DNA from 3 places in the Pseudoalteromonas sp. BSi20311 genome. Region 2 is predicted to be linked to each of the others. Evidence: predicted binding sites of a transcription regulator. Region 2 holds the regulator's gene; each other region holds the start of a gene.

Region 1 (10,567 bases), on a different contig from region 2:
CGCAGCCTTCAGTTTAAGGTCGACGAAGATTCTGGCCGTAATGTTATTAAGGTGATTGATAAAGAAAGTGGTGATTTAGTTAAGCAGTACCCGTCTGAAGAGGTATTAGGTATCGTTGCTAAATTAGCGGAAGCCACCGGTGTATTGGTTGATTTTAAAGTTTAGTTTTCAGTAATTTAAGAGGGTAATTATTATGGATATTTCATTTAAAGGTATAGGTTCAGGGCTTCAAGTTAATGAAATTGTAACTGCTTTAGTGAATGCTGAAAAAAGCCCTTACCAAGCTCGAGTAACTAAACAGCAAGCAAACTTTACTACCGATATATCTGCAGTAGGTACCCTAAAAGCCTCTTTGGAAGAGCTTAATGGTTCACTAGAATCATTGGGTGACATCGAAAACTTTCAAAAGCGCACTATCAGTGGCAGTGACGACTTTGTTTCTTTAAGCTCTGAAAAAAACGCGCAAACCAATAATTACTCTATTAAAGTTAATAGTTTGGCTGAGAACCAAAAGCTAACATCAAATGCTATAGCTGGCGATGAAGCGGTGGGAGAGGGTAAGCTCACGATTAGTTCTGGCTCTAACAGTTTTGACATAAATGTGTCAGACACAGCAAAGCTGGCTGATATACGTGACGCGATTAATGATTCAGTTGATAATGACTCTGTAAACGCCACCATTATAACTGATGACACCGGTCAGCGATTAGTGTTATCAAGTAAAGAAACCGGCGCAGAAAACGCAATAAAAATTGTAGTTGATGATGTCGGTGATGGTGGTAATACAGACTTGTCTGGCTTGTCTCGTCTTGCGTATGATAGTGATACAACATCAACAACGTATGCTGAAAACTTAAACGAAGTAACAGCAGCGACGGATGCTTCAATTACGATTGATGGGACGCTTGTTGCGACAAGCAGTACAAATGAATTTAAAGATGTCATTGAGGGCGTCACCATTAATGCCAAAAAAAACTCACAATGCAGACGATGATTTAAGTAAAGCAACTATCACTGAAAATAATAATAATGTTGCTGCTGGATTAAAGTCGTTTGTAGAGAAGTTTAATGCATTTATTGATTTATCAAATCAGCTCGGTCGCTCTAGCGCTGAAGAGGGCGTTGGTGCACTTGCGGGTGATTCATTACTTAGAGGCTCTGTAAACCAAGTACGTTCGATGTTAACATCTGAATTTAGCACGGGTAATGGTAATACCGACTTTTTAGCTAACTTTGGTATTAGAACTGAGCGCTCAGGTAAGTTAAGTATTGATTCTGACGCTCTTAAAGCTGCCGTAGAAAGTGATCCACAAGCTATCCAAACGTTTTTTGTTGGCGAAAATGACGGTGATGGTTTTGTTGGCCAGTTAGATACTGTTATTAAAGGTTATACGGCCTCTGATGGTATTTTTAGTTCACGTATTGAAGGGCGTGAAACACAACTCGATAAGCTACAAGATGAAGTTGATGCATTTAATAGCCGAATGAAAAAGTATGAAGAGCGACTATATAGCCAATACAATGCCATGGATATATTAGTTGCTAACCTAAACTCGACAGGAGGTTACTTGCAGCAGCAATTAGCTAACCTACCGGGTGTGGCTAAAAAGTCTAGCTAAACAATTAACTTTGTTTAGCAAATAAAGCCTGGCTTATGAGTCAGGTTTTTTTATGTTTGTTCGATTGTTAGTAACTAACTGTGTTGTTTTATAGTGAGGTTTGAGGAAATAAAAATACAGAGTGAAAAATCTGCTTAATCACTCTGTAAAGGGGAATAAAATAGGGGGTTAGCTAAGGCAAGAAGTGTTTTTAAATATTAGATTTATACTTATTTACAGCTTTTTTATTTTTTTGATTACCAACTATTTTAACCGCTAATAGTTGCTTTTGATTATCTATTTTAACAGATAGCTGTTCTATTAGGTTAATTAAAAACTCAAGTTCAGTAGCTGAATAATGAGTTTTTTCTCTAGAAAGTGAGCTACTTATGTGAATATCAAGTTTATTATGAATATTCAGCGCTTGCTCAATATCCCAATCTTCTGAGTCAGCAATCAAACTTACTAGCTCATTGCAATATGCTCGAGTCTCACTATCTTTAACTTGTGAGCTTGTAACCCGATTTAAAGACATTACAGTTGTGGTTCTCTTTGTTCGAATGGAATTGCTTCCCAGCCTGACTTAATCTCTTTAATTAAGGTAATTACTTCATCAATTTTATCAATGTTGTTTTCAAGGTTTGCAGTTAATAAGCAACGCTGACAGTAATCGTACAAAGAGTCTAAGTTAGTTGATACTTCATTATTGTCTTCAAAATTTAACACTTGCTGCAACGCACCAAGTAGCACAATACAATCAGAGATTGCGTTGCCTTTTTTTTCTAACTCTTTACGTTCAATAAATCCTTTTGCAGCAGAGAGCTTGCCAACAATATTTACAAACACGAGTTTGACTTGATCATAAGGTGTCATCTCTTTAACGCTGCTAACTGTTATTTGACGGTATTTATTGATTGATGCATGAGCCATAGGTAATTCCTTAAATTTTAATTACATGTTCAGAACTCTAAGCAAGTTTAGTTCCAACATAAGTTTGACTATTACTTTATCGGCCAAAACAGTCACACCTTTAAATAATAATAGCAGTTTTTATGAGTTTTTACTGTGTGAAATCGTATCATTGAAAATCGCATTATATGTCGTTTAATTCATCCTAAGTATGTATGTCACTAAAACTACCCAGGCAATTAATAGTTATAAAGTATTGACTTTGTGCGGCCAGTGTCTGTTTTTTGGCGTTAATGTCAAAAAATCGCCGCTATTGCTTGCATCCAAACCCAACTGGCTTACAATTTGATTAATAAAACAAATTAGTGAAATAAATGGCTCGCTAAAGATGATCTTAATTTTAGATAATAATAACAATCGCTCTATTGGATTATACGCATCGCTTACTTTTATTGGTGAGGCGGTACAGTTGCAAACAGAAGCTGACTTTGAACAGGCATGTAGCCACTATCAAAACAAAGAATGTATTGTGGTGTTAGGTGCTTTGCAGTCTTTAGATCACGAAAGTTTAATTAAACGATACCCAACATTTCCTTTTTTACTCATTGGTGAAACGCTTAAACCTTTGTTGAGTTTGGCTAATGTTGTGGGGTTGATATGTGAGCCATTTACTCATGAAATAACCACACAGCTGTTACACGACTGTCAGCAATATCAGCGCATGTTGCCGCATGAACATAAAAATAATAAAGAGAAAAGCACCTTTGATGGTCTTGTTGGTGAAACCAAAGCCGTAAAAGATTTACGCTTTTTAATTACGCAGGTTGCTAAAACCGATGCTAACGTACTTATTTTAGGTGAGTCGGGCACAGGTAAAGAAGTAGTTGCCCGAAACGTACATTTGCTTTCTAAGCGTAACAAAGGCCCATTTGTACCAGTAAACTGTGGGGCAATTCCTGCAGAGCTACTAGAAAGTGAACTATTTGGTCATGAAAAAGGCGCGTTTACTGGGGCTATTTCAGCACGAAAAGGCCGTTTTGAGTTAGCGCAAGGTGGCACGCTATTTTTAGATGAAATCGGCGACATGCCACTGCAAATGCAGGTTAAGTTACTGCGAGTGCTACAAGAGCGCAGCTATGAGCGCGTTGGTGGTACTAAAGCGATTCAAGCTGATGTGCGTGTTATTGCCGCAACCCACCGAGACCTTGAAAACATGATAGAAAAAGGCTCATTTAGAGAAGATTTATACTATCGCTTAAATGTTTTTCCTATTGAGAGCCCATCTCTTGCTCAACGCGCAGAAGACATACCATTACTACTTAAAGAGCTTATGCGCCGCGTAAATGAGCAAAGCGGTACTACGGCTAAGTTTACAGAGCGTGCTATTGATAGTTTAAAAGAACATTCTTGGCCGGGTAATATCCGTGAGCTCGCGAACCTAGTTGAGCGTATGGTTATTATGTTCCCAGATAAGGTGGTGGATGTTCCTGACTTACCTAACAAATACCGCTACATTGAAGTTGAAGCCTATGAGCCTCAGTATCCAGAAGAACTGATGGAGCGTGATGCGTTTAATGATATTTTTAGCGGCGGATTTAGTGAAGACGAAATAGATCTAGAAGATGACTTTGCTCAGGCCGCACCTGGTTTATTGCCCGATGAAGGTATTGAGCTTAAAGAGTACTTAGCTGAGCTTGAAATTAACTTAATCACACAGGCATTAGAGCGCTTTGATTACGTTGTCGCCCGTGCTGCTGAAGTACTTGGCGTAAGGCGAACCACACTGGTCGAAAAAATGAAAAAATATAACTTGTCTAGGGATTAAGAGCAAAGTGCAGGTGTTATATTTTAGGTATTAGGTATTAGGTATTAGGTATTAGATATTAGGTTAGAAAAACTAAACACCGGTAGTTACACTGAATCCGTTACAGGTTCTATTTTTTAGCAGGTTTACCCCACGTCTGCGTTGGGTGCCAACTTACTGTTTTTTGGGTAAATATAACAATTAAAGGGTTAAAACCAAAAAGCCTAAAGTTATGCTATTTGCTTAACCTTTAACCTTTAACCTTTAACCTTTAACCTTTAACCTTTAACCTTTAACCTTTAACCTTTAACCTTTAACCTTTAACCTTTAACCTTTAACCTTTAACCTTTAACCCTAACTTTTTAACTTCTTCTTTTCTAAAGCAATTATTACTATGATCGTTAACCATTCCACAGGCCTGCATGTAGGCATACACTGTGGTTGGGCCTAAAAATTTAAAGCCACGCTTTTTTAAATCTTTTGCAAATAATGTTGATGCCTCAGTAACTGCAGGGTAATCCGCAAGCGTCTCTAAATCGTTTACCTGAGGTTTATTACCAACAAACCGCCACTGGTAATCACTAAAGCTGCCAAACTCTTCTTGAATAGCAATGAAGCACTTTGCATTATTAATTGTTGCGGCTATTTTTAAGCGATTGCGAACAATTCCCTCATTTTGCATTAATGTTTCTATGTCGTGTTCAGTAAAGGCCGCTACTTTATTTACGTCAAAGTTGGCAAAGGCGTTTTTATAATTAGCGCGCTTTTTTAATATGGTGTACCAGCTGAGCCCCGCTTGTGCCGATTCTAATGTCAAAAACTCAAAAAGTAGGTGATCGTTATACACAGGTACGCCCCATTCATGGTCATGGTAATCCACGTAGTCTGGTTTTGAAGTATCTAACCATGGACAGCGATACTGAGCTTCCTCTTTCATGCTTATTCCTTAGCGCGTCATTTTTACGGCACGTATTTTAACTGTTTAAATTGTTGATATTATAAGGAAATAATTTTGGTACATATTGTGCATTATCCAGTGTATCTACATTATTTTAGAGAGTTGATTATGGCCCTTGCAAGTGTGCTAAAACCTCAGTTTATTTCTGCTAATCAGTATAACCCATGTTTACTGCAAGAGGAGTATGTTGGTGAGTTGAGTGATTTGCGTCAACAAGCAAGTTGGCTCTCTCATCTGGTTGATACCATGCCTGCGGGCGTGATTGTACTTGATGGTAAAGGAATGATCGCTAAGGCAAACCAAATAGCTATCGATATGCTCGGCGAGCCATTAGAAGGAGAGAAGTGGTTTAGCGTTATTCAGCGCTCATTTCGTCCTCATCAAGATGATGGTCATGAAGTGTCGTTAAAAGATGGACGCTTAATAAAGCTCGATATTACTGCACTCGCGCCTGAGCCTGGGCAACTTATACTAATGACCGATTTAACCGAAACCCGACGCTTACAAAAGCGAGTCGCGCATATGCAGCGTTTAAGTGCCTTAGGTAAAATGGTGGCGTCTTTGGCTCATCAAGTACGCACACCGTTATCAGCGGCTATGTTGTATGCTGCAAATTTAGGCTCAAAACGCTTACCCGAAGCTTCTCGCGGCAGTTTTCATACTAAATTAATGTCACGTTTAAAAGATTTAGAAACCCAAGTAAACGACATGCTGTTATTTGCTAAAAGTGGTGATCAGCAAGTTGTTGAGCAAGTGTCGATGCAACAGCTACTAAGTGAAGTTAAAGCCGGTGCCGATGCTATGGTAGCGCTCAATGATAGCGAATTAAATGTGAGCTTACCTGAACCCGATATTGAAATTATGGGTAACAAAACAGCATTGGCAAGCGCAATTCAAAACCTAATTCATAATAGTATTCAAGTCATTGGCAGTGGTGCACAAGTACATCTTAGTGCTTTGCGTGATACGCAAGACCCTGATTATGTCCGCATTAGTGTTAGTGATAATGGCCCTGGGATTGACTTAGCGCAAAGCGAAAAAATATTTGAACCCTTTTATACCACTAAAAGCCAAGGTACTGGTTTAGGACTTGCCGTTGTAAGTTCAGTGGCCAGTGCACATCAGGGACGTGTTGAAGCAAACAACAACCCACAAGGGGGAGCAATTTTTAGTATGTTGCTACCTATTAGTGTCACATCTAAATTAGGGGAGTCACAATGAGTAACACTATTTTAGTTGTAGAAGATGACGCCGGACTTCGTGAAGCATTAATTGATACGCTTGAAATGTCAGGTATAGCCTGTATGGCCGCCAATAGTGCCGAGCAAGCCATGGTGCTACTAAAAAAAGAAGCATTTTCATTGGTGGTCAGTGATGTACAAATGGGCGCAATGAGCGGCTTGGATTTATTACGTAGTATTAAATTAAATTACCCTGATTTACCCGTACTAATGATGACGGCCTACGCCACTATTGATGATGCTGTAGAGGCTATGCGTTTAGGCGCGATTGATTATATGGCTAAGCCATTTGCACCAGAAGTGCTATTGAATATGGTGAGTCGTTACTTACCAGAAAAAGAAAAAGAAACAGACGGGCCCATTGTCGCCGATCCTAGTAGTATTCAATTACTCGAACTTGCTAATAAAGTTGCTCGTTCAGATGCCAGTGTGATGGTGCTTGGGCCAAGTGGCTCTGGTAAAGAAGTACTGGCGCGTTATATTCATGACAAATCAAAACGCTGTAATGAACCGTTTGTTGCGATTAACTGTGCTGCTATTCCTGAAAATATGCTCGAAGCCACTTTATTTGGTTATGAGAAAGGCGCGTTTACCGGTGCTATTCAAGCTTGCCCTGGTAAGTTTGAACAAGCACAGGGCGGTACTATTTTACTTGATGAAATCACCGAAATGGATTTAGGCCTGCAAGCCAAGCTGTTACGTGTACTACAAGAGCGTGAAGTTGAGCGTTTAGGTGGTCGTAAAACCATTGCACTGGATGTACGTGTGCTTGCCACAAGTAACCGAGAGTTAAAAGAAGCGGTTGCTGAAAACCAGTTCCGCGAAGATTTATACTATCGACTCAATGTTTTCCCACTGCTGTGGCGACCACTGTGTGAGCGCCCAGGGGACATTATAGTGTTGGCTAAACATTTGATTGAACGTCACTTAAGTAAAAGCAAAGAGCCAATGGCGTATTTAGATAGCAGTGCAGAGCAAAAACTGCTTAGCCATAGCTGGCCCGGTAACGTACGCGAACTAGATAACGTTATTCAGCGAGCATTAATTTTACGCAGTGGGAATAGTATTGATGAGCATGCTATTTTTATCGAAAATCTAGCTCCAACGCATTTTGTGGCAGAAACTAAAGCTGACATTGAGCCTGTAAAAAGTAGTCTCAGTAACGCTTATTATGATGAAAAAGCAGCGCCTGCAGATGAGCAAAAAAATGATTTGTTAGCCGTCGATACTGGTAGTTACAAAGATGAGCTTAAAGATAAAGAACATCGTATTATTTTAGAAACCTTGGCACGCTGCCAAGGAAAACGTAAAGAGGTCGCCGAAACCTTAGGTATTAGCCCGCGTACTTTACGCTACAAATTAGCACAAATGCGTGATTTAGGTATTTCCCTCCCAGCATAACCCCCATAAGCCCTAAGTTCAATCACTTGAATTTAGGGCTGTCAAAACTCTGACTGCTTAATTATTTTACTTAAAGCGTTGTTTTAATTGATTTTAATTTTTGGCATGTTTTGTGCTTTATTCTCTTTAAGAGTTTACTGCATTATCAGAGACAATTATGAAAATTCAAAACAGTGCTTTATTTCAAGAAATGCAATCAATGGCTGCAGAAGCCACACGTAGTAATCAAGTTAATAACTTGCCAACGCAAGTGCAATCAACCTCTACAGCACAGTTTGGTGACATGTTGAGTAATGCCCTTAATACAGTGCATGAACTTCAGCAAGACGCAGGGCAAAAAGTAAAAGCGGTAGAGAATGGCGACAGAAGCGTGTCACTTGCCGAGGCTATGATTGCTTCGCAAAAGTCTTCTGTGGCATTTGAAGCTACGGTACAGGTTCGTAATAAGCTTGTTGAGTCTTATAAAGAAATTATGAACATGCCTGTTTAATTAGGTAGTGGAGAATTATTGTGGCGCAATCTAATCAATCTACAGATCTGGCACTTGCTGATGGCATGATGGAGCAAAGTGAAAACGAAGATCAACAAGAGCAAAAATCAGGCTATTTCAGTGCCCTTGGCGGTGTTGATGTTTTACGTCAAATTACCCTGATTGTTGCATTAGCTATTTGTTTAGCCATTGCTATTTTCGTTATTATTTGGGCTCGTCAGCCAGATATGCGCCCTTTAGGTAAAATGCAAACTGAAGAGTTAATAGAAACACTCGACTTTTTAGATGCACAAAAAATTGACTACCAACTTGATGGCAATGTGGTCTCGGTGGATGAAACTGAATATCAAAATATCAAGTTATTGATGACCCGTGAAGGTTTAGATCAAGGGCCTACATCAGGTAGCGACATTATTATGCAAGACATGGGGTTTGGGGTAAGCCAACGTTTAGAACGTGAGCGCCTTAAACATGGCCGTGAGCAACAACTTGCCCGTACTATAGAAGAGCTAAATAATGTTACTCGCGCCAAAGTATTGTTAGCTATTCCCAAAGAAAATGTATTTGCCCGTAGAGAGAAAAAACCCTCTGCGACTGTTGTACTTACTCTTAAACGCGGTCGCTCTCTAGATGGCGAAGAAGTTGACTCGGTTGTTGATATGATAGCTTCAGCGGTACAAGGGCTTGAGCCTTCGCGCGTTACTGTGACCGATCAAAATGGTCGTTTATTAAATTCAGGCTCGCAAACCTCTTTAGCTGCACGCTCGCGTAAAGAATACGATATAGAACGTAAACGTGAGCAAGAATACCTAGAAAAAATCGACAGTATTTTGATCCCCGTGGTTGGATTAGGTAATTACACCGCACAAGTAGATTTAAGTATGGACTTTAGTGCGGTAGAAGAAACACAAAAACGTTACAACCCAGATTTACCTGCGGTAAGAAGTGAAACGACCTTTGAAGAAAATAATATTGGTGGCCTAGCGGTTGGTATTCCAGGCGCGCTGACTAATCAGCCACCAGTTAACTCAACTATTCCTGAAGATGCGATGGCGGGCGGTGCAGGCACTGCAACCTCACCGAGTAGAACTCACAAAGAAGCCACTCGTAACTATGAACTCGATACCACTATTTCACATAAGCGTCAGCAAACCGGTGTGATCCGCAGAATAAGTGTGTCCGTGGCGGTCGATTACTTACCTACGGTGGGTGAAAATGGTGAAACAACCATGACACCACGCTCGGTAGAAGCTTTGTCAAATATTCGTCGCTTGTTACAAGGTGGCGTAGGCTTTGATATGCAACGTGGCGATGCTCTTGAAGTAGTAACCGTGCCATTCGTTCGTGAAGACTCAGCGCTTGATTTTGAATTGCCTTTATGGGAACAAGACTGGTTTATGAAAATGATGCGCTTAGTATTAGGTGCGCTGGTTATTATTGTACTGATATTAGCTGTTGTTAAACCTATGCTTAAACGCTTAATTTACCCAGATAATACACTTGAAGAATATGATGAAGACTCTCTTAGTTCAGGTGTTGACCTTGGTGACAGCACATTAGATATGCTAAATAATGACTTTGATTCTGCTTCAGTTGGCTTCTCAAGCGATGGTACACTACGCTTACCAGACTTACATGGCGACGAAGACTTATTGAAAGCGGTTCGTGCCCTTGTAGCCAATGAACCAGAACTATCATCACAAGTAGTTAAAGCGTGGTTAACAGAAGATGACTGATCAAGAACAAAAACAACTACCACCGACGTTTGATGTTGATAAGCTCGATGGTGTAGATAAAGCGGCGATATTATTGCTGAGCTTATCTGAAGAAGATGCAGCGCAAATCCTTAAACACTTAGAGCCAAAACAAGTGCAAAAGGTAGGTATGGCTATGGCGGCAATCGATGATTTGTCGCAAGCTAAAATTAGCGCAGTTCATAATTTGTTTATCGAACAAATTCAAAGTTTTAGTACGATAGGTTTTCAGTCTGAAGATTTTATCAAAAAGGCACTTACAGCTGCATTAGGTGAAGATAAAGCCGCCAGCTTAATAGACCAAATTGTTATGGGCTCAGGCGCTAAAGGGCTTGATTCATTAAAATGGATGGACTCAAAGCAGGTAGCTAACATTATTCGTAATGAGCATCCGCAAATTCAAACAATTGTG
Region 2 (10,567 bases):
CACCACAGGTAAAAACTCTTGCGGGTGCACATAAATTGACTCGACACGACCAATAACAACTCCCCCTACTTTAATAGGCGCGCGAGTTTTTAATGAGCCTATATTTTCAAACTTGGCGTTTAATGTGTAGGTTTCACCTGAGCCGCTAATACCTGAATTGGCCACTTTAAGCGCTAGCATTGAAAACGCCAAAATACCTAGTGCGACAAAAAAACCAACTAAAATTTCTAATTTCCGTGAATTCATTATTTAATACCCTATTAGCTAGTAAACATTACCGCTGTCAAAATAAAGTCAAAACCTAATACCGCCAGTGATGAGTGCACCACTGTTTCTGTTGTTGCCTTGCTGATCCCTTCTGATGTAGGAATACAGTCATACCCTTTATAAAGCGCAATCCAAGTCACAACAATCGCAAATACGATACTTTTAATTAAACCGTTTAGTATATCTTTTTCAAACGACACCTGAGCTTGCATTATTGACCAAAAGCTTCCGGTATCAACGCCTAGCCAATCAACACCCACCAAGTGAGCACCAATAATAGCGACCGCTGAAAAAATTAACGCCAGTAACGGCATACTAATTAAGCCAGCCCAAAATCGCGGCGCAATAATACGTCTAAGCGGGTCGATAGCCATCATCTCTAGCGACGATAACTGCTCGGTGGCTTTCATTAAACCGATTTCAGCCGTTAACGCACTGCCTGCCCTGCCTGCAAATAATAATGCAGTAACCACAGGCCCCAGCTCACGTAACAAGCTAAGCGCCACTAGAGGTCCAAGGCTGTCTTCTGCACCATAATCAACTAAAACGGTATAACCTTGCAGAGCTAAAACCATGCCGATAAATAAGCCCGACACCACAATAATCAACAGCGATTGTGAACCAACCATGTAGAGTTGGCGCACCAGTAGAGGCGTACCTTTTTTAAAATTGGGTAAATGCCATAGTGCACTTGCTAGCATTTGCGTTGAACGCCCAAGTGCAGCAAAACGACCCAGTGTTTTATGGCCTATTTTTTGTAGTAAATCCAACATTACTGCGGCTCTCCTAACAGTTCATCTGCATAGGTTTGTGCTGGATAATGAAATGGTACAGGCCCATCTGATAACCCTTTTAAAAATTGTTGCACCAGTGGTGATTCATGCTGACGCATTTCATCTGGCGTGCCGCTTCCAATCACACCTTGCTCGGCAATAATAATAACATGGTCGGCAATGCTCATTACTTCATTCACATCATGTGTAACGATCAAAGAAGATAAACCAAGCACTTCATTTAATGACTTAATCAGCTTAACCAACACTCCCATTGAAATGGGATCTTGTCCTGCAAAAGGCTCATCATACATAATAAGTTCAGGATCAAGCGCTATAGAGCGAGCCAAAGCTGCACGACGTGCCATACCACCAGATAACTCTGAAGGCATTAAATCTTTAGCACCACGTAAGCCAACGGCTTGAAGTTTCATTAAAACCACTAGACGGATTAAGTCTTCACTGAGTTGTGTGTGCTCGCGGATAGGAAATGCGATATTGTCAAACACCGACATATCGGTAAATAAAGCACCGCTTTGAAATAACATGCTCATGCGTTTACGTGCCGCGTAGAGTTCTTTACGCGACATGGCGACTATGCTGTCTTTTTTAAATAAAATATCACCGGAGTCAGGTTTGAGCTGGCCACCAATTAAGCGCAGCATCGTGGTTTTGCCAATTCCGCTTGGCCCCATAATGGCAGTAATTTTACCCTCTGGGACATCAAAGCTCATATTTTTATATATGACCCTATCGCCTCTAGAAAAGGTAACATCCTTTACTTCTACTATTGATTGCGACAAGTCGCTCTCCATAACAATATTCTCTCATATTTCTATTTTAAGGGTTTTTTGGTCAAGATGGAAAAAACAATTCGTAAGATTTTGTAATAGCGCCGCCAAAACAGTTATAAGACTGCGATAAATTGACTTAACCGACGCTTAAACAACCAAATCAACTTAGTAAAAAATTATTTTAATAACCGTCTAATGTATTACAGCTTACTCTTTTACTTATACTTTTATGGTGGCTTTTGTTACTATTCGCGCTATCTGAATTTACACTAGCTGGCTTATCACAATGGTTACCTCGTTTGTCATTTTAATTCTCGGTTTTGCAGCTCTCGTATGGAGTGCAGACAGGTTTGTTTATGGTGCAGCTGCACTGGCTAAAAACTTTGGCGTACCAACATTAATAGTAGGTTTAACCGTGGTAGCTATGGGCTCATCGGCGCCTGAAATGATGGTATCCGCTTCAGCTGCTTTGGCTAATAAAACCGATACGGCGGTTGGTAATGCGGTAGGTTCAAATATAACTAACATACTATTAGTATTAGGTATTACAGCGCTTTTAAGACCACTTTCAGTTTCTTCAAGTACACTAAGGCGTGAAATTCCATTGGTATTACTGGTGTCTATCGCCACTTGGTATATTTTTTCAGATAACTACTTTTCGTTTTTTGAAGGCGCAGCCTTACTGTTTGGTTTTGTTGTTTTTATTGGTGGGCTTATTTTTGTCTCACTGCGAGCAAAAAACCAAGACGACCCCTTTGTTAGCGAAGCCTGTGATGAAGTACCTGACAACGTACCAACCAAAAAAGCCGTTTTTTGGCTGGTAGTGGGTATGATTTTACTGCCGGTTAGTTCACACTTTTTAGTTGGCTCAGCCGTCGATATTGCTAAATACTTTGGCCTAAGTGACTTAGTAATTGGTTTAACCATAATAGCCATAGGTACCAGCTTACCTGAACTTGCAGCCTCTATTGCGGGTGTTCTTAAAAATGAAGATGACCTAGCACTGGGTAACATTGTTGGCTCAAATATTTTTAATATTCTCGCGGTGTTACCGCTGGCAGGATTAATTAACCCATCAGTTATTGACGCATCAGTAGCTAACCGTGATGTTATCATTATGATAGGTGCAACCTTGGCACTTATTGCTATGTCATTGAACTTTAGAGGTCAAAGACGTATCAATAGACTAGAAGGTGGCTTGCTCATCGTCGCATTTATGATTTACCAAGGTTATATTTTTAGTCAAGTAGGGTGATCCATGGCAACGCTAAATTTTATTCAACAAGGCTTACGCGTCCTTGATATAGAACGCCAAGCACTCAACGATATCGCACAATACGTTAATGAAAGCTTTAACCAAGCGTGTCAATTAATGTATGACTGCTCAGGCCGTATAATTGTTATTGGCATGGGTAAATCGGGCCATATCGGTAATAAAATAGCAGCCACTTTAGCGAGTACTGGTAGCCCCGCATTTTTTGTTCACCCTGGTGAAGCGAGTCATGGTGATTTAGGTATGATCACCGCCAGTGATGTAGTTATGCTTATTTCTAACTCTGGCGAAACCAGTGAAGTGCTTAATATTATTCCGGTATTAAAACGCATTGGCGCTAAAATGATTGCTATGACAGGTAACGAAACGTCAACTATGGCAACATTGGCAAATGTGCATGTGTGTATTAAAGTTGAACAAGAAGCCTGCTCATTAGGCCTAGCGCCAACGGCAAGTACCACGGCAACACTCGCTATGGGTGATGCAATGGCAGTCGCATTATTGGAAGCCCGTGGCTTTACCGCAGATGATTTTGCTCTGTCGCATCCAGGTGGCAGTTTAGGCAAACGCTTACTGCTAACCTTAAAAGATGTAATGCACAGCGGTATTCACACGCCTATTATTAATGAAACGCAAACCATTAAAGACGCCCTAATTGAAATGTCAGCCAAAGGGCTTGGCATGACCGCTATTATAGATGGTAACCAACAATTATCTGGTTTGTTTACCGATGGTGATTTACGTCGTATTTTAGAGCAACGTGTTGATATACACAGCACAGAAATTAATGTTGTGATGACTAAATCATGCACAACAGCCACACAAGACATGCTCGCGGCTGAAGCACTGAACATTATGGAACAAAAACGTATTAATGGTTTAATTGTGATTAATGAGCATAATCAGCCCATTGGCGCACTAAATATGCAAGACTTACTAAAAGCGGGAGTGCTATAAATGCAGTTTGAAGATCTTTACCAACCGTTAAGTGATGATGCAAAAGCGCGCGCCAAAAAAATAAAATTATTAATTTGCGACATTGATGGTGTGTTTTCTGATGGGCGTATTTATCTTGGCAACCAAGGTGAAGAGCTCAAAGCATTTAATACCAAAGACGGATTTGGCATTAAAGCCCTTATTAATAGTGGTTTTGAAGTTGCCGTGATCACAGGTCGTCACTCACAAATAGTTCAACAACGTATGAGTAGCTTAACCGTACAACATATATACCAAGGCCAAGAAGACAAACTCATCGCCTATCAAGAATTAAAACAAAAATTAGCGCTTAGCGATGAGCAAATTGCCTACATAGGCGACGATGGCCCTGATATGCCGGTAATGGAAAAAGTCGGGTTTGCAGTAGCCGTGAACGACGCCCACCCGCTGATTAAACGCTTATCGCATTATGTTACTCAGCTGCCTGGCGGCTTTGGCGCAGTGAGAGAACTAACAGACTTACTAATGCTTGAAAACAATAAGCCACTTACCAGCCAAGGAACCAGTTCATGAATGTAGCGCGCATTATACTGAGCGTTTTATTCATAAGCTGTATGGTTTGGCTTTGGTATCCTTACTTTACTCAAGTAGATATTGTTGCGGATGAACAAACTCAAGTTATTGCTAAACCCGATTATACCGCGATTGAGCTAAAACAAACCGCTTATAATGATCAAGGTAAAGTAAGCCATAAAGTGACTGCGGTAAAAATGGAGTTATATCAACAACTCGGTTTTACCTTTTTTGAAAAACCTATATTTACGTTATATAACGAACAGCAAACATGGCGTATTAACGCTGATGAAGCCACCCTCTACGACGATCGGCAACTGGTGTTAGAGGGTAATGTGAAAGCGCTAAATTTAGTCGATAACGCCATGATCGATACGATCACAGCCGATAGCATCAATGTAGATATAAAACTACTGACTATGCAGTCACAGCAGCCAGTCGTTATTACAGGACCTAATTTAAAAATCATCGGTAAAGGCCTTGAAGCCGATTTAAAAACCGAAGTGATTAAACTTATTAACCATACGCGAACCCTATATTATGACCAATAACCTATTTAAAATTTTAATTGTTCCTTCACTACTGATTGCATTTCATAGCCATGCAGAGGAAACCGTTGAAGCCCCTGCGGCTAATCAAATTTCAATTAGTGCTGACAGACAGGAAGGTCAATTAAAAGAAAACGTGGGCATTTTTGAGAAAAATGTTGAAATTATTCATGGTAATCGCCGCATTACCGCCGATCGTTTAGAAGTACATAAACGTGATGACTTAGGCGAGAATAAGCAACTTTTAATTGCCACAGGTAGCCCTGCTTACTTTGAAGAAACACAAGCTGATGGCACCATCATGAGCGCCAGTGCCAATGAAGTTCGCTATGATGTATCGCAACGTTTTTTAACCTTAATCGGTGATGCCAGTATCGCTCAAGCAGGTCAAAAAATTACCGCTAAAAGTATCACCTACGATATAGAGCAGCAGTTGATTAGCGCAGAAAAAGATGAAAATTCAACCGATCGTGTACACACCATTTTGGTGCCTGTTGAAAACAAAAAAGAAGACGATAAAGGCCAACCATGAGCACATTAAAAGCAGAGCTATTAGCAAAAAGCTATAAAGGCCGTGAAGTGGTGAAAAATGTTGGCCTAGAAGTCGAAGCTGGCAGTATTGTCGGTTTACTTGGCCCCAATGGCGCAGGTAAAACCACGACCTTTTACATGATTGTAGGCCTTGTACCGAGCGATAAAGGTAAAATATCAATAGATGATCAAGATATCACTTTATTACCTATGCATAGCCGAGCTCGCTTAGGGATTGGTTACTTACCACAAGAATCATCGATTTTTAGAAAGCTGACGGTTTACCAAAACTTAATGGCTATTTTAGAAACACGTAAAGAGCTTAATAAACAACAGCGTGAAGATACCTTAAATAATTTACTTGATGAATTTAGCATTCAGCATATTCGTGACAGCCAAGGTATGGCTCTGTCAGGCGGTGAACGCCGCCGTGTTGAAATTGCCCGGGCATTAGCAGCAAATCCTAAATTTATACTATTGGACGAACCCTTTGCAGGGGTTGATCCTATCTCTGTATTAGATATTAAAAAGATCATAGAGCATCTTAAAAATCGAGGGATTGGCGTATTGATCACAGATCACAACGTACGCGAAACACTTGATGTTTGTGAAAAAGCCTACATAGTTTCTCATGGGGAGTTAATTGCATCAGGCACTCCAGATTACGTATTAAACGATAAAACAGTACGCGATGTTTATTTGGGCGAGCAGTTCAAGCTCTAATATTTGTGTTATTCCACTAAGCATCTGCTAAGATTAATTATACTTAGGTCTGTTGACCTTTCAAGGTTGAATTTGCAGCAGTCTGTTTGGTATTTAGGCAAGGCAGAGCCTATGTGATGTGGTATTCCCCATAAATAGGCGATAACGCAGCATCAATGCCAAACAGGCGCTGCCCTTCGGGTTCTGCCTAGGGACGATTTACTTTTTGTTGCTCGGTTTTGACTTAGCCCACTAGGTTACAAACCTCGCGCCGCGATTAAACCGCCCCTAGTTTGAACAAATTTTAATCCGTAAAGGTCAACAGACCGTAATTTAAAAGGATTGTTAGAGATAAATGAGGCAATCATTACAGCTGCGCATGGGCCAGCAACTTACAATGACTCCACAGTTGCAACAAGCAATTCGCTTATTGCAGCTCAGTACATTGGATCTCCAGCAAGAAATTCAAGAAGCGCTCGATAGCAATCCCTTGCTTGAAGTTGAAGAACAAGATTACAGCGAAGATGCTGCGGGTAAAAACGAACAAAAAGCCGATAACGATGAATCAACGCTAAGTACTTCAGCTGACGAAAAACCTAGCGAGTATGAGCAAGACAGCGGCGAAGCCATGAGCAAAGACACCATTAGCGATGATATGGCAATGGATGTTACATGGGATGAATACATGAGCGCAGCACCTGCCTCTTCATCGGGACCGATGCCTGAAGATGAATCAATTTATCAAGGCTCTTCAACTGAAACGCTGCATGAATATTTAATGTGGCAATTGCAACTGACGCCATTTAGTCCTACAGATGAAGCCATTGCGATTGCAATAGTAGAAGCCGTGGACGACTCAGGTATTTTAACCCTTAGCTGTGAAGAAATTTTAGAAAGCTTTAATCAAGAAAACGACGACGAAGATGAAGTTGAACTTGATGAAATAGAAGCGGTATTAAAGCGTATTCAATTATTTGATCCGGTAGGAATAGCCGCGCGTAGTTTACAAGAGTGCTTGTGTATTCAACTTAATCAGTTTGATAAAGACACGCCTTTTTTAAACGAAACAAAAATGATTTTAACCGATCATATTGATTTGCTGGCTGCACGTGATTATCGCACGTTAATGAAAAAAACTAAGCTCAAAGAAGATGAGCTTAAAGAGATCATGACGTTAATTCATACCCTTAGCCCAAAACCGGCGGACACTATTGTCAGAGAAGAGTCAGAGTATGTTATTCCTGATGTGTCGGTTAAAAAAATTAAAGGGCGTTGGGTGGTTGAACTAAACCCTGATAGCATGCCTAAAATTAGGGTAAACAGCCAATATGCGGCTATGTCACGTACTGTTAAATCAAGTGGTGATAGCCAGTTTATTCGCTCACACTTGCAAGAAGCAAAATGGTTTATAAAAAGTCTAGAAAGTAGAAACGACACGCTACTTAAAGTAACTAACTGTATTGTGCAACAGCAACAGGCCTTTTTTGAACATGGTCCTGAGGCAATGAAGCCTATGGTGCTTAATGATGTGGCAGAAATGGTAGAAATGCACGAATCGACTATTTCACGTGTTACTACGCAAAAATACATGCACACACCACGGGGTATTTTTGAGCTTAAATATTTCTTTTCAAGCCATGTAAGCACTGAAAACGGTGGCGAATGTTCATCAACAGCAATTCGCGCATTAATTAAAAAATTAATCGCAGCAGAAAACTCAGCTAAACCATTGAGTGATAGTAAAATTGCAGATATATTGGCAGAGCAAGGAATTAAAGTAGCAAGGAGAACTATTGCAAAATATCGCGAATCTCTAGCTATTCCCCCGTCGAATCAACGAAAAAGTTTGATTTAAGGCGTACAACAAAGAGGAAAATGTTTATGCAACTGAACTTAACTGGTCGCCATGTAGATATTACTGACTCGCTTAGAGACTACGTAAATAGTAAATTTGCAAAGCTGCAGAGGCACACTGATCACATAACGAATGTGCATGTTATTCTCGATGTAGAAAAACTAAACCAAAAAGCTGAAGCAACCGTTCATGTTAGTGGCGCTGAAATTTTTGCCTCTACTGAACATCAAGATATGTATGCCGCTATAGACTCGCTGATTGACAAGCTAGATCGTCAAGTAATTAAACACAAAGAGAAACTTGCTCGACACTAACACTATGAAACTAAGCTCACTTATCTGTCAGGACTGCAGTAAAGCTGCGGTCCTTTTTAATAGTAAAAAAAGAATTTTAGAATTTATCAGTGAATTGGCTCACAATAAACTGCCCTATTTAACCCAACAAGATATTCTCAACGCGTTAACCGCTAGAGAAAAGCTAGGGAGTACAGGTATAGGCCGAGGAATTGCAATTCCACATGGTCGTATGAGTGGTGCACAAGAGCCTCTTGCACTTATACTGGTGAGCGAAACGGCTATTAATTTTGATGCGATAGATAACCGACCGGTCGACATTTTTGTTGCCTTAATTGTCCCAGACGGTGACAATCAACAGCATTTAAAGACCTTAGCTACCATTGCAGATAAGCTCAACGAAAAAGAATTTTGTAAGCAATTACGGGCGGCAAAATCCGACAATGAGCTGTACCAAGTCATTGTCAGTCAACCGTAGTAACAATAAAGGGTGATAAATGGAATTAATAATTATAAGTGGTCGCTCAGGTTCTGGTAAATCTGTTGCGTTACGGGTTGTTGAGGATTTAGGTTATTATTGTGTAGATAATATTCCTTTAAATTTATTACCATCTCTTGTTCGTAGTGTTTCCGACAGCTACAACAAAATTGCCGTAAGTGTTGATGTGCGTAACTTACCTAAAGAGCAGCAACAGTTTAATGAAATCATTGAATATTTACCTGGTTTCACTAAACCAACGGTGTTTTATTTAGACAGTGACGATCAAACATTAATTAAACGCTTTTCGGAAACTAGGCGTCTTCACCCTCTTTCGATTGACTCACTGCCGCTTGATTTAGCAATAAAAAAAGAAAAACAACTACTGGATGTTTTGATCAATCATGCTGATCATATGATTGATACCACTGATTTAAGTGTGCATCAGCTGGCTGAGTCTATCCGTGAAAAAATACTCGGTAAAAAAGACAAACAACTGATCATTACCTTTGAGTCATTTGGTTTTAAGCACGGTATACCCAAAGAAGCAGATTACGTATTCGATGCCCGATTTTTACCAAACCCGCATTGGGAGCCTGAACTTAAGCCACTCACAGGGCTAGATCAACCGGTAAAAGACTACCTAGCCAGCCACAGCATAGTACAAAAATTTACATGGCAAATTCAAACCTTTGTACAAACATGGTTGCCGCATTTAGAAAGAAATAACCGCAGCTATTTGACCATAGCCATAGGTTGTACTGGTGGACAACACCGTTCTGTTTACTTAGCGCAAACTATAGGTGAAAGTTTTGCAATGAGTCATCCTAATGTAAAAATTCGTCACAGAGAACAAGAATAACATCAAAGAGAATAGTAATGCGGTTAGAAAACACATTTTTAATAAAAAACAAGTTAGGCCTGCATGCCAGAGCAGCTACGGTGCTGGCACAGCTTTCTGTGCAATTTGATGCCTCAATCACGTTATTTCAAGACGATAAACAAGCCGCTGGCGACAGTGTATTAGCACTTATGTTACTCGAAAGCAGTCAAGGCAAAGAAGTTAAGGTAGTATGTGAAGGCCCTGACGCAGAGCCTGCACTTAATGCAATTGGTGAGCTCATTGACCAACGATTTAATGAGCAAGAGTAATCCTGCTTATAAGCTAAGGTTAATAGTGGTTGAGGTAGTTTACTGATATAAAGTAAGATAAAGCGATACCCCATCATCGTGTAATAAAATTTAATTAAGGACGCCAATGCCTGAAGCTTTAGAACAAGATATTCCACTACAACAACTAAAACAGGTGACTAAGTCACTAAATAGTGGTCAATTTGTTCAAGTTAGGCGCATGCTAGCAAAAACGGCACCTTGTGATACCGCACTTCTTTTAGAATCATCTCCCCATAAAATTCGTCGTATGCTCTGGCAACTGGTTGATCCTGATGTACAGGGTGATGTACTTGAAGAGCTCTCTGAAGACGTACGTTTGGGCATTATTGCGCAAATGGCACCTGAGCACATTGCTGCTGCAACAGAAGACA
Region 3 (10,567 bases), on a different contig from region 2:
ATAGTTGGAATGCCCGGTGGTTCAACACTCATACCATCAAAGAAAGGGGCTTTTTTAATATAAGTCGAAGCACTGTCCCAATCGTAAAGTTTACCATCAGGTATTTGAATTTTTTGCCAGCGACTGTCGCCATCGTAAACATTGGCGTAGCTTTTTTCGAACATCTCTTTAGTTACCGTACTTTTTACTAGTTCACTTACTTCTTTAACGCTCGGCCAAATATTTTTAAGGTAAATATCGTTACCATGCTTATCTTGCGCGAGTGGCTCGTTGTACACATCAATATCGGTTCTACCCGCTATGGCATAGGCAACCACTAAAGGAGGCGACGCTAAAAAGTTCATTTTAACATCTTGATGTATGCGCCCCTCAAAGTTACGGTTACCCGATAAAATTGAGCTTACAACTAATTTATGCTTTTGAATCGCCTCACTAATTTCATCGGCTAGTGGACCTGAATTACCAATACATGTGGTACAGCCATAACCAACTAAATTAAAGCCGAGTGCATCTAGGTCATCCATCAACCCTGCCTTTTCAAGGTAATCGGTGACCACTTGCGAACCTGGCGCAAGTGAGGTTTTAACCCAAGGTTTTACGTTGATACCTAATTGACGTGCTTTTTGCGCTACTAAACCAGCAGCTAAAATAACACTTGGATTAGATGTGTTTGTACAGCTAGTGATTGCAGCAATAACACAGGCACCGTCATTTAACTCAAATTCTTCCCCATTAAAGTTTACTTTTGCTGCGCCCATAAACTGCGCTTCATCGGTAGGCTCATCAGGGTTGGTAGTAGGGCCTTCACTTTCAATGCGAGCTTGCTCTTCGTCACTTTTATCACGTTTAGCCATACGCTCGTCTTGGAAATCTTTTAAATGCTGACCAATAACATCGCCCGCTTTGTCCAGAGTAATTCTGTCTTGCGGACGTTTTGGGCCTGCAAGGCTAGGCACAACATCATCTAAAGTTAGCTCTAGCTTATCGGTATAATGTGCTTCGTCGCCATCGTTACGCCATAAGCCTTGGTGTTTAGCGTAATCTTCAATCAGTTTAAGCTGCTTCTCATCACGATTAGTTAAGCGTAAGTAATTAATCGTTTCATCATCAATAGGGAAAATACCACAGGTTGCGCCATACTCTGGCGCCATATTAGCGATAGTTGCTCTATCGGCAAGTGGTAAGTCGGCAAGGCCGTCACCATAAAATTCAACAAACTTACCTACCACACCGTGGTTACGCAGCATTTCAGTAACGGTAAGTACTAAATCGGTTGCTGTAGTGCCTTCAGGTAAGCGACCATTTAATTTAACACCCACAACCTGTGGAATGAGCAAGCTAATAGGTTGACCAAGCATGGCGGCTTCGGCTTCAATACCGCCTACACCCCAGCCAAGTACGCCTAAACCATTAATCATCGTTGTATGAGAATCCGTACCGACTAGTGTATCTGGGTAGGCTAATGATTTGCCGTTTTTTGTATCATTAAATACTACACGAGCTAAATATTCTAAATTAACTTGGTGAACTATACCGGTTGCAGGTGGTACAACTTTTAAGTTATCAAATGCGGTTTGTCCCCAACGTAAAAATTCGTAACGCTCTTTGTTACGCTCATATTCTAATTTTGAATTTAAGTCGAATGAGCCATCTTTACCGTAACCATCTACTTGCACCGAGTGATCGATTACCAACTCTGCAGGAGAAAGCGGGTTTATTTTTGCAGGATCACCACCGAGCTTTTCCATTGCATCGCGCATGGCGGCTAAATCAACAATTGCAGGGACACCAGTGAAATCTTGCATTACTACGCGGGCTGGAGTAAACGCCACCTCGGCAGAGGGCTTCGCTTTTGGATCCCAATCTAAAAGTGCCTGAATATCTTGCTCTTTAATATTCACACCATCTTCGTTACGCAGTAAGTTTTCTAGTAATACTTTTAACGAAAAAGGCAGGCGTTTGGCTTTGTCGCCAAGCCCCATAAGCGAGTTGATATGATATTGCTCGCCATTGATAGTGAGCTGTTGTTGGGTGTCGAAACTATTTTTCATTATTTGTCCCTTCAATAAATTAGATTAATATTCTTGTAAAAGTGACCTCTGTAGTGATTTGCAAAGTGTGTACCATGATAAAAAATACCATGTGGTGTAATTTATTTTGGCCTTTATTAAATTAGAGATGAAGGCCAAAAGTTAAAATTCAAGGGATACTCTGAGTAATAATTGGCCACAAAACTAAACTCAAAAAAGTGCTATTTAAAGTAATCCTGTTGTTTTAAATGGAAACTTAAATACACCAATGCAATCGCAATTATGGTGACTGCAATAGGCATAAGAATAGCGCTAATACCAAACAAGTTGATGCTATTAATAATCATAAAATTATAGTATTGCTGAGCTAAAATCGCTGCCAAAGAGATTATTAATGTTATTGTGGCTAGTGACTTTTTGAATAACAAAAGTACGCATCCTAATGCGCCGCCAAATACCGCAATAGCAAACGCTAAAGTAGCCCATAGAGGTTGGCTGTTATAAGCAAGTTGTTGTTCTTCAGGTAGTTTACTTATCATCTCTGGAGAGAGAAACAGCTGCATGACAAATGCAAGAATACCTAATATGTTCCATAATAAGGCAGTAATAAGTACGGGTTTTATCCAGCGGTTTGAGGTGTTTTCTGACATGTAAGCATCTATTTTTTATTATTGGTATTCTATTAAAGAATAAAAAAGCCAGTGATGCAAACTGGCTTTTAATAACACATATAACTTAAGCAAATGTTAGCCAAATGAAATAGGGCGACGACCCGTTTTTTCATCAACTTTAGGCTTTTTAGTGCGTTTGCGTTTATTTTTAGCCGGCTCTGTTGTTGCTACTGGCGCGGCTTTTTCTGCTGTAACTGTTTCATCAATAACTGGACGTTCTGCTGGAGTGGCATCTTCACTTAACGTTAATTGAAACAACTCGCCATCAAATGCAAGTACATCACCGCTGTATAATTTTTTCCGTTTGATTGTACAAATTTCATGGTTAACACCGACATAGCCTTCGCTAATTAGGTTTTTTGCTTGACCACCACCTTCAACAAGATCTAATACCTTTAATAATTTGCACAGCTCTATAGGCTCTTCTTCTAACTCAACTTCTATATATTCTTCGTTCATCATGTTTCTCAGTGGGGGTGGTATTAGCTGTAGTATAAAGGCTCAGTGGCTATTTTGCACCAAAGTGAGCTTGTTAGGTGAGTTGATTATGTGATTTTTTATGAAACTTTTTATCTCTTTTTATAGTCTTTAAAAAAACTGAAGTAATTCAGGGTTAAGCTTCACGCGAAAAAAATTACACATTGGCGCGCTAGTTGCCAATATCGGCCGTATAAGAGATTGAATATAAATAATGGAGTAAAACATGGGCATAAGATTAGCGATGAAAAAAGAGCTAATGGGCTTAGAGCATTCAGATCTGTTAACCGCTGATGATGTAAGAGCGCATCTAGCACAACAGGTAAAAGAAGACACTGAACGTGGCTTTTCAGTTATCTCTAAGTTTAACGATACCCATAGCCAGCTAACTAGCGGGCTTAAAACCAAACAAAGTGAGCTAGTATTTGAGCGTCATCGGTTATTTAATGAAGTGCTGTACAAACGTCAGAGTGTCGATGCATGGCTAAATAACCAGACTTCAGGTTAAACAGCCAAATAAATTAAGTTGCGATTTTAAATCACTCCTTTAGACTACACTTGTAATCAACGGGGGTGATAATGAAAAATGGAATTTTAGCGTGTGCACTCATGCTATTGTTGAGTGCATGCCAACAGCCTACAGTGTATATATTTAGTAAAGGTTTATCGGACTCACAGCGCCAGCAGTTAGAGGCCGCACTCAAAACACAATCCCTACCTTACGAATATGTTGAACACGACATCCCTCGGGAATTTGGCGTAGCTACTTTACTATTATCAAATGATAGAATTTTACGCCAAGAAACAGAGCAGTTAGCTACTATTATGCAGGGGTTAGGTTATCAACCCGAAATTAGCTACACCACACGCGCAAATCACTTTTATGGTGATGGTAATATTGGCTTTTATCTAAAAAATACTAATGCGGATGACGCTTTTACCATGCCTTCTCGGTTGCGAACAACCCAGTGCGAAAAAGGTGAGTTTAATGACCTAGCCGTAACCTTTACTGATCAACATGCTGAGTTCACATTAATCAGCGGCGCAAAAGTCACATTGAAATGGGAATATTTATACGGCTATTTGGTTATTTACTACAGCAATTATTCACAAACCTACACTCACTCACAGCCATTGGTTGAGACTCCTTTTGGCGACAAACCATCAGACACATATACCATAACAGCTCATGTAAATAAGCCAGGCTGGCTTAATTGCTCAATGCAGGTTGTTTATATGGATTAAGTTAACTGTTAACCGTGCTCTTCTATATGCTCCGAGAGTTTTGCAATGCGCAGGCTCATACCTTCAATAATACGGTCTTTAATTTTTTCGCGTATGACATTAGGTAGGCGGGTGAGAGCATCGGCAGTAATAGCCAGTACTATGGCGCTTTCTTTGGCGCGTGCATTAATACTGCGCTCTCGGTTATTAATAAATGCACCTTCACCAATAAATTCGCCAGGCTCTATACTACCCAGTTCCAGCAGGTGATTGTGTTTAAACACCATTAAAGATCCACTGAGCACAATAAACAGTCGCTTGTCATTATCAAATTCTTTAAATAAAAACTGATTTTTATTTATTAAATAAAGTAAACCAAATGACTCAAGCAAAATCTGGCGCTCATTGAGTGTGAATTCTTTAAAAAAATCTAAGCGATTTATAATTTCCATTTGCTTAAACAAAGGGATGTTTTCAATTAACTTCATTAATAACCTAGGACGCTAGTCTTATAAAATATCAGCTAATATTGCGCTCTTTTAATTTTCGGGTCAACGTATTGCGACCCCAACCAATTTTTACTGCGGCTTCTTGTTTATGGCCAGAACAATTAGCGAGGGCTGTTTTGATTAAGCGGGTTTCTAGCTGGGCTTGAATATCCGGCCAAATATTTTCTTTACCTTGTTTAAATTCTTGATTAAGCCACTGCTGAAATGAATCTAGCCAATCGCCTTCTTGGGTTGCGGCGGCATTATCAATAATTTCAGGAGGTAAATCTTGCTCGCCAATCAGCTCTCCAGGCGCCATAACGGTTAACCAGCGGCAGGTGTTTTCAAGTTGACGAACATTCCCAGGCCAATTAAATAAACACAGTTGCTTAATCGCTTTAGGGCTTAATACTTTGCTATCTACTTGCAGGTCTTTTGCACTTTTATGTAAAAAGTGTAGCGCTAAGCGCTCTATATCTTCGGGACGCTCGCGTAAAGCAGGTAAACGCAGGCGAACCACGTTTAAACGATGAAATAAATCATCCCTAAACTTACCTTGTTTTACCAGCTCTTCTAAATTTTGATGGGTGGCAGCAATAATGCGTACATCTACTTTTATACTTTGATGACCCCCCACGCGATAAAATTCGCCATCGGCTAATACGCGTAATAAGCGGGTTTGTACATCCAGTGGCATATCACCGATTTCATCCAAAAATAAGGTACCGCCATTAGCTTGTTCAAAGCGGCCTTTACGCACGCTATCGGCCCCGGTAAAAGCGCCTTTTTCATGGCCAAATAATTCAGACTCAACTAACTCTTTAGGAATAGCCGCCATATTAAGGGCAATAAATTGATTTTCTTTACGCGGGCTGTGGTTATGCAAAGCGCTGGCAACCAGCTCTTTACCAGTACCTGACTCACCGTTGATGAGTACGCTCATACTTGATGCTGACAGCTTACCTATAGCACGAAACACTTCCTGCATAGCCGGGGCTTCGCCAATAATATGGGCACTTTTTGGCGGGGCGGTTTTTCGTTTGGTTTTTTTGGTCGAATTAGCACGATAGGCGCTTTCCACCAGTGCAACCGCTTCATTTAAATCAAACGGTTTAGCTAAGTACTCAAATGCGCCTTTTTGGAATGCATTAACGGCTGAATCAAGGTCTGAGTGGGCGGTCATAATGATCACAGGTAGCCCTGGCGTTTGCTCTGCTATTAGCTCAAGTAATGCCATACCGTCCATGCCAGGCATTCGTACATCGGAAATTAATACGCTAGGTTGACTAAATTTTAGCGCGTTAAGTACATTTTGCGCATCTGCAAAACTTTCTACTTCAAACCCTGCGCGAGTCAGTGCTTTTTCTAGTACAAAGCGAATTGAGGCATCATCATCTACAAGCCAAGCTGTTTTCATGCAAACTCCAAAGTATTAATCTGTAAACGGCAGATAAATATTAAATTCAGTATGTCCCGGCCAACTATCACATTCGATATAGCCGTCATGTTGATCAATCAAGGTTTGCGCTATAGATAATCCAAGTCCTGAGCCACCTTCTTTATTGGTGGTCATAGGGTAAAATAAGGTGTCGCGTAAATTGGCATCAATACCCGGGCCGTTATCCATGACTTGAATAAGCAGTGCCTTTTTAGGGGCTTTGCCAGGACGACGATGCTGGTAATTAATCCGCGTTTTTATTTTTATTTCGCCACCATCTACCAATGCTTGTTGTGCATTACGCACAATGTTTAGCACTACTTGTTGAACTTTGCTCTGATCAATATAAACATCAGGAATACTCGGGTCGTAGTCTTTAACTAACCTAATATCGCGGTTGTTATCTAAGGTACTGAGTTTTACAACCGACTCTAATGTTTGATGTATATTGCCATACGATTTTTGCGGTAGCTGATTAGGCCCAAGGAGCCTATCAACTAATTCACGTAATCGATCGGCTTGTTCAATTATCAGTTCTGCACATTGATCTCTTTCTTGCTGATCACCTTCATACTGCAATAATTGCGCCGCCCCGCGAATTCCACCCAGTGGGTTTTTAATTTCATGGGCTAAACCGCGAATTAAGTTGCGTGCAGCTTGGTATTGATGCATTTGATTTGAGACTTGATCGTGCTTTATTTCGTCATCAGTTTGTCGACATTCAAATAAAATATAAAAGGTATCGTTATGCTTTATTCGTCGTGTGCTGACCGCTAACTTTGCATGGCGAGAATCGATAAACACCACGTCAGCTCTATGCTGGTGGCAGTCTACACCATCAACTAACGAATACTGTGCAATACGTTTTAAGTCGATAGAGTGGTAATTGAATAAGTCGTCGAACGCTTGCCCGAGTAGGCGCTTTTCGCCTAAACCAAGTAATTCACTAGCACTGGTGTTGGCGTAAATAAGCGTAAAGCTTTCATCAAGTAACATCAGGGCGGTGGTTTGGTTTTGCCAAATTATATTTAGTAGCTCTGGGCTAAAATGTGTCTTATTAATCATTATTGCACCATTTTAGTGCGCCTGGGGAGGTAGGCAAGGTTTTTAGTAAAATATACGCTAATTATACGTATTTAACTGCAATTACCGACCTATATTAAGGCCTTTACGATGCATAAAAAATACACTTTCAGGGCTAGTTGCAATTACTTGGTTTTGTTTATTATAAAGTTTAACTTGCAGTGTATGTTGGCCGCGTTCTACATCTCTTAACGCCAGGGTGGTGGTATCACTGGGTTCACCAATAGCAATGCCATTTAAAAACAAGCCAATAGTAAATCCAGCTTCAAAGCGAGGAGCGATCTGAGTTGAAACGTACACTGAACCGGTGTTTTCTCTTATAGTTTGGTTGGGCTCTGGTGATGTAATACTAATTTTAAACTTGACCGCTGTTTTAGTCGGTGAAGTATCAAGAATGTCAGTATTTGTTGCAGGCATGTTTAAGTGTTGGCTGGTGAGCTTAACCTCCTTGGCGCCAGGTTGAGGGGTATCTGAAAAAACCAGCACACCATTTTTGTCTTTCCATGCATAAATTTTTTTATTGCTTGCATGGCTATTAACACTTAACACTAAAGCTATTAATAGCAACAAAACCTTACCTACCATCCTGCCACCCTGCATTGTTTAAACTTACTTCACTTTAGTGTAGAACCGTTAAATTTGCCATAAAAAAAGCCCGCAAAGCGGGCTTAAAACACACATTATTTATCGGTTAATAAATTAACAGCTGTAGTACATTTCAAACTCAACTGGGTGAGTCGTCATGTTAAGTTTTTCAACTTCTTTTGACTTAAGTGCAATGTAAGCATCAATTAGGTCATTAGTGAATACGCCACCTTGGTTTAAGAACTCACGGTCTGCATCTAATGCTGCTAGTGCTTCATCTAGTGATGCTGCCACAGTTGGAATTTCTGCTGCTTCTTCAGCTGGTAAGTCATATAAATCCTTATCCATGGCATCGCCAGGGTGGATTTTGTTTTTAATTCCGTCAAGGCCAGCCATAAGCATTGCAGAGAAAGCAAGGTATGGGTTAGCAGTTGGATCTGGGAAGCGTACTTCAATACGGCGACCTTTTGCAGATGGAACCACTGGAATACGGATTGACGCTGAACGGTTACGTGCAGAGTATGCAAGCATTACCGGTGCTTCAAAGCCAGGCACTAAACGTTTATACGAGTTAGTTGACGCGTTAGCAAAAGCGTTGATTGCTTTAGCATGTTTGATGATACCGCCAATGTAGTAAAGCGCGTCTTCAGAAAGGCCGCCGTACTTATCACCTGCGAATAAGTTTACGCCGTCTTTAGCTAAAGATTGGTGACAGTGCATACCAGAACCGTTATCACCAACAACAGGCTTAGGCATAAAGGTTGCTGTCTTTCCGTATAAATGAGCCATGTTATGGATAACATATTTCATTTCTTGGATTTCATCTGCTTTTAAAACCATAGTGTTAAAGCGAGTTGCGATTTCATTCTGACCGGCAGTCGCCACTTCGTGGTGATGCGCTTCAACAACTTGGCCCATTTCTTCTAACACTAAACATGTTGCAGAGCGCCAATCTTGGAAGTCATCTACTGGTGCAACTGGGAAGTAACCGCCTTTAACACCTGGACGGTGGCCTGTGTTGCCATCTGCATATTCTTTATCTGAGTTCCAAGCTGCTTGCTTAGAATCAATTTTATACATTGAACCTGACATGTCAGATTTGTATTTAACGTCGTCAAATACGAAAAATTCTGGTTCTGGACCGAATAAAACGGTGTCAGCAATACCGGTAGAACGCATGTACTCTTCAGCGCGTTTAGCTACTGAGCGAGGGTCGCGCTCATAACCTTGTAATGTAGAAGGCTCAACCACGTCACAACGAACGATAAGTGTTGTTTCTTCTGTGAAAGGGTCAAGCTTGATTGAATCTGCATCAGGTAGTAATACCATGTCTGATTCATTAATGCCTTTCCAGCCAGCAATTGAAGAACCGTCGAACATTTTTCCATCTTCAAAAAAATCTTCATCAACTTGATGATGAGGAATAGAAACATGTTGCTCTTTACCTTTTGTGTCAGTAAAGCGTAAATCAATGAACTTAACGTCATTTTCTTTAATAAAATCTAAAACCGATTGTGACATGTGTCCTCCAACTATTGGGTTTTATTATTGCTGCTTAGATACTTTAAATACCTATAAGCTGATTTTGTGCCACTATTATAATTTGTTGTTTTTTATGTGAAAATATATAAACAGTATAAAGGCGGCATAGATTAAGCACTGTTTTGGTGCGTAATAATTCCAAAACGGTGCAACATTTACAGGGTTATAATTGCTTGCAAATTAATCACCTTAGACTAACACAAAGAAAATGCAAAATACGCAGTAAAGTCGCTTTAAATTAATCCAAAACCACCTTTTGAGATTAATTTATAAAAATTAATCATCAAAATTAATTTTTTTAAAACAAAGAGTTAATTATTTTATTGCGAAAGTTTGAAATTTTATTTTGGATAAACTTTCATCCATTCCATTTATAGGGGATAATATGCGCCCTTTTAAATCCTATGCTGGGACATCTCGTGAAAGCGCAGGTGAGAACGTATAGCCCCTGCAGGATCAATGAGATTCAATTTCTCTGAGTGAACATATGAGTATCGAAAAGTTAAGAAATATAGCAATTATCGCCCACGTTGACCACGGTAAAACAACACTGGTTGATAAACTACTTGAGCAATCAGGTACATTAGAAACACGCGGCGGTAATGAAGAGCGCGTGATGGATTCAAACGACATTGAAAAAGAACGTGGTATTACCATTTTAGCGAAAAACACCGCTATCTCTTGGAATGATTACCATATCAATATCGTAGATACTCCTGGACACGCCGACTTCGGTGGTGAAGTTGAACGCGTACTTTCGATGGCTGACTCAGTACTACTACTTGTTGACGCTCAAGAAGGCCCAATGCCACAAACGCGTTTCGTAACGCAAAAGGCATTCGCGCAAGGCTTAAAGCCAATCGTTGTTATCAATAAAATTGATAAGCCAGGTGCTCGCCCTGATTGGGTTATGGATCAAATCTTTGATTTATTCGACAATCTAGGCGCAACTGATGAACAGTTAGACTTTAAAGTAATCTACGCATCAGCAATCAATGGTTGGGCTACATTAGATTTAGACGAAGCATC

The links. The regulator sigma-54, encoded in region 2, starts transcription at its own class of promoters, with help from an activator protein. The targets are predictions, from matches to a motif close to GTTGGCACGNNNNTNGNNT.
Region 1: P20311_RS09520 (PAS domain-containing sensor histidine kinase) is a predicted target of sigma-54. The motif match lies at 5,323-5,341, and genes of this name have one in related genera.
Region 3: glnA (glutamate--ammonia ligase) is a predicted target of sigma-54. The motif match lies at 9,573-9,591, and genes of this name have one in related genera.

Annotation. Positions count from the first base shown of each region.
Region 1 covers NZ_BADU01000083.1:1,965-12,531, forward strand. The annotation lists gene P20311_RS09490 (flagellar protein FlaG) at 1-165, shown strand, start outside; partial or broken gene fliD (flagellar filament capping protein FliD) at 194-1,619, shown strand; gene P20311_RS09500 (hypothetical protein) at 1,810-2,133, opposite strand; gene fliS (flagellar export chaperone FliS) at 2,133-2,528, opposite strand; gene P20311_RS09510 (sigma-54-dependent Fis family transcriptional regulator) at 2,896-4,332, shown strand; gene P20311_RS09515 (DNA-3-methyladenine glycosylase I) at 4,646-5,248, opposite strand; gene P20311_RS09520 (PAS domain-containing sensor histidine kinase) at 5,378-6,490, shown strand; gene P20311_RS09525 (sigma-54 dependent transcriptional regulator) at 6,487-7,911, shown strand; gene fliE (flagellar hook-basal body complex protein FliE) at 8,069-8,401, shown strand; gene fliF (flagellar basal-body MS-ring/collar protein FliF) at 8,422-10,137, shown strand; gene fliG (flagellar motor switch protein FliG) at 10,130-10,567, shown strand, end outside.
Region 2 covers NZ_BADU01000188.1:39,957-50,523, reverse strand. The annotation lists gene mlaD (outer membrane lipid asymmetry maintenance protein MlaD) at 1-246, opposite strand, end outside; gene mlaE (lipid asymmetry maintenance ABC transporter permease subunit MlaE) at 261-1,040, opposite strand; gene P20311_RS18030 (ATP-binding cassette domain-containing protein) at 1,040-1,855, opposite strand; gene P20311_RS18025 (calcium/sodium antiporter) at 2,121-3,089, shown strand; gene P20311_RS18020 (KpsF/GutQ family sugar-phosphate isomerase) at 3,093-4,064, shown strand; gene kdsC (3-deoxy-manno-octulosonate-8-phosphatase KdsC) at 4,065-4,616, shown strand; gene lptC (LPS export ABC transporter periplasmic protein LptC) at 4,613-5,167, shown strand; gene lptA (lipopolysaccharide transport periplasmic protein LptA) at 5,157-5,696, shown strand; gene lptB (LPS export ABC transporter ATP-binding protein) at 5,693-6,418, shown strand; gene P20311_RS17995 (RNA polymerase factor sigma-54) at 6,753-8,252, shown strand; gene hpf (ribosome hibernation promoting factor) at 8,279-8,566, shown strand; gene ptsN (PTS IIA-like nitrogen regulatory protein PtsN) at 8,571-9,023, shown strand; gene rapZ (RNase adapter RapZ) at 9,043-9,885, shown strand; gene P20311_RS17975 (HPr family phosphocarrier protein) at 9,903-10,175, shown strand; gene mgtE (magnesium transporter) at 10,282-10,567, shown strand, end outside.
Region 3 covers NZ_BADU01000002.1:44,603-55,169, forward strand. The annotation lists gene acnA (aconitate hydratase AcnA) at 1-2,051, opposite strand, end outside; gene P20311_RS00350 (hypothetical protein) at 2,252-2,680, opposite strand; gene P20311_RS00355 (RNA-binding S4 domain-containing protein) at 2,777-3,160, opposite strand; gene P20311_RS00360 (hypothetical protein) at 3,405-3,686, shown strand; gene P20311_RS00365 (hypothetical protein) at 3,758-4,423, shown strand; gene P20311_RS00370 (Crp/Fnr family transcriptional regulator) at 4,432-4,890, opposite strand; gene ntrC (nitrogen regulation protein NR(I)) at 4,922-6,307, opposite strand; gene glnL (nitrogen regulation protein NR(II)) at 6,323-7,393, opposite strand; gene P20311_RS00385 (DUF4124 domain-containing protein) at 7,475-7,996, opposite strand; gene glnA (glutamate--ammonia ligase) at 8,111-9,517, opposite strand; gene typA (translational GTPase TypA) at 10,026-10,567, shown strand, end outside.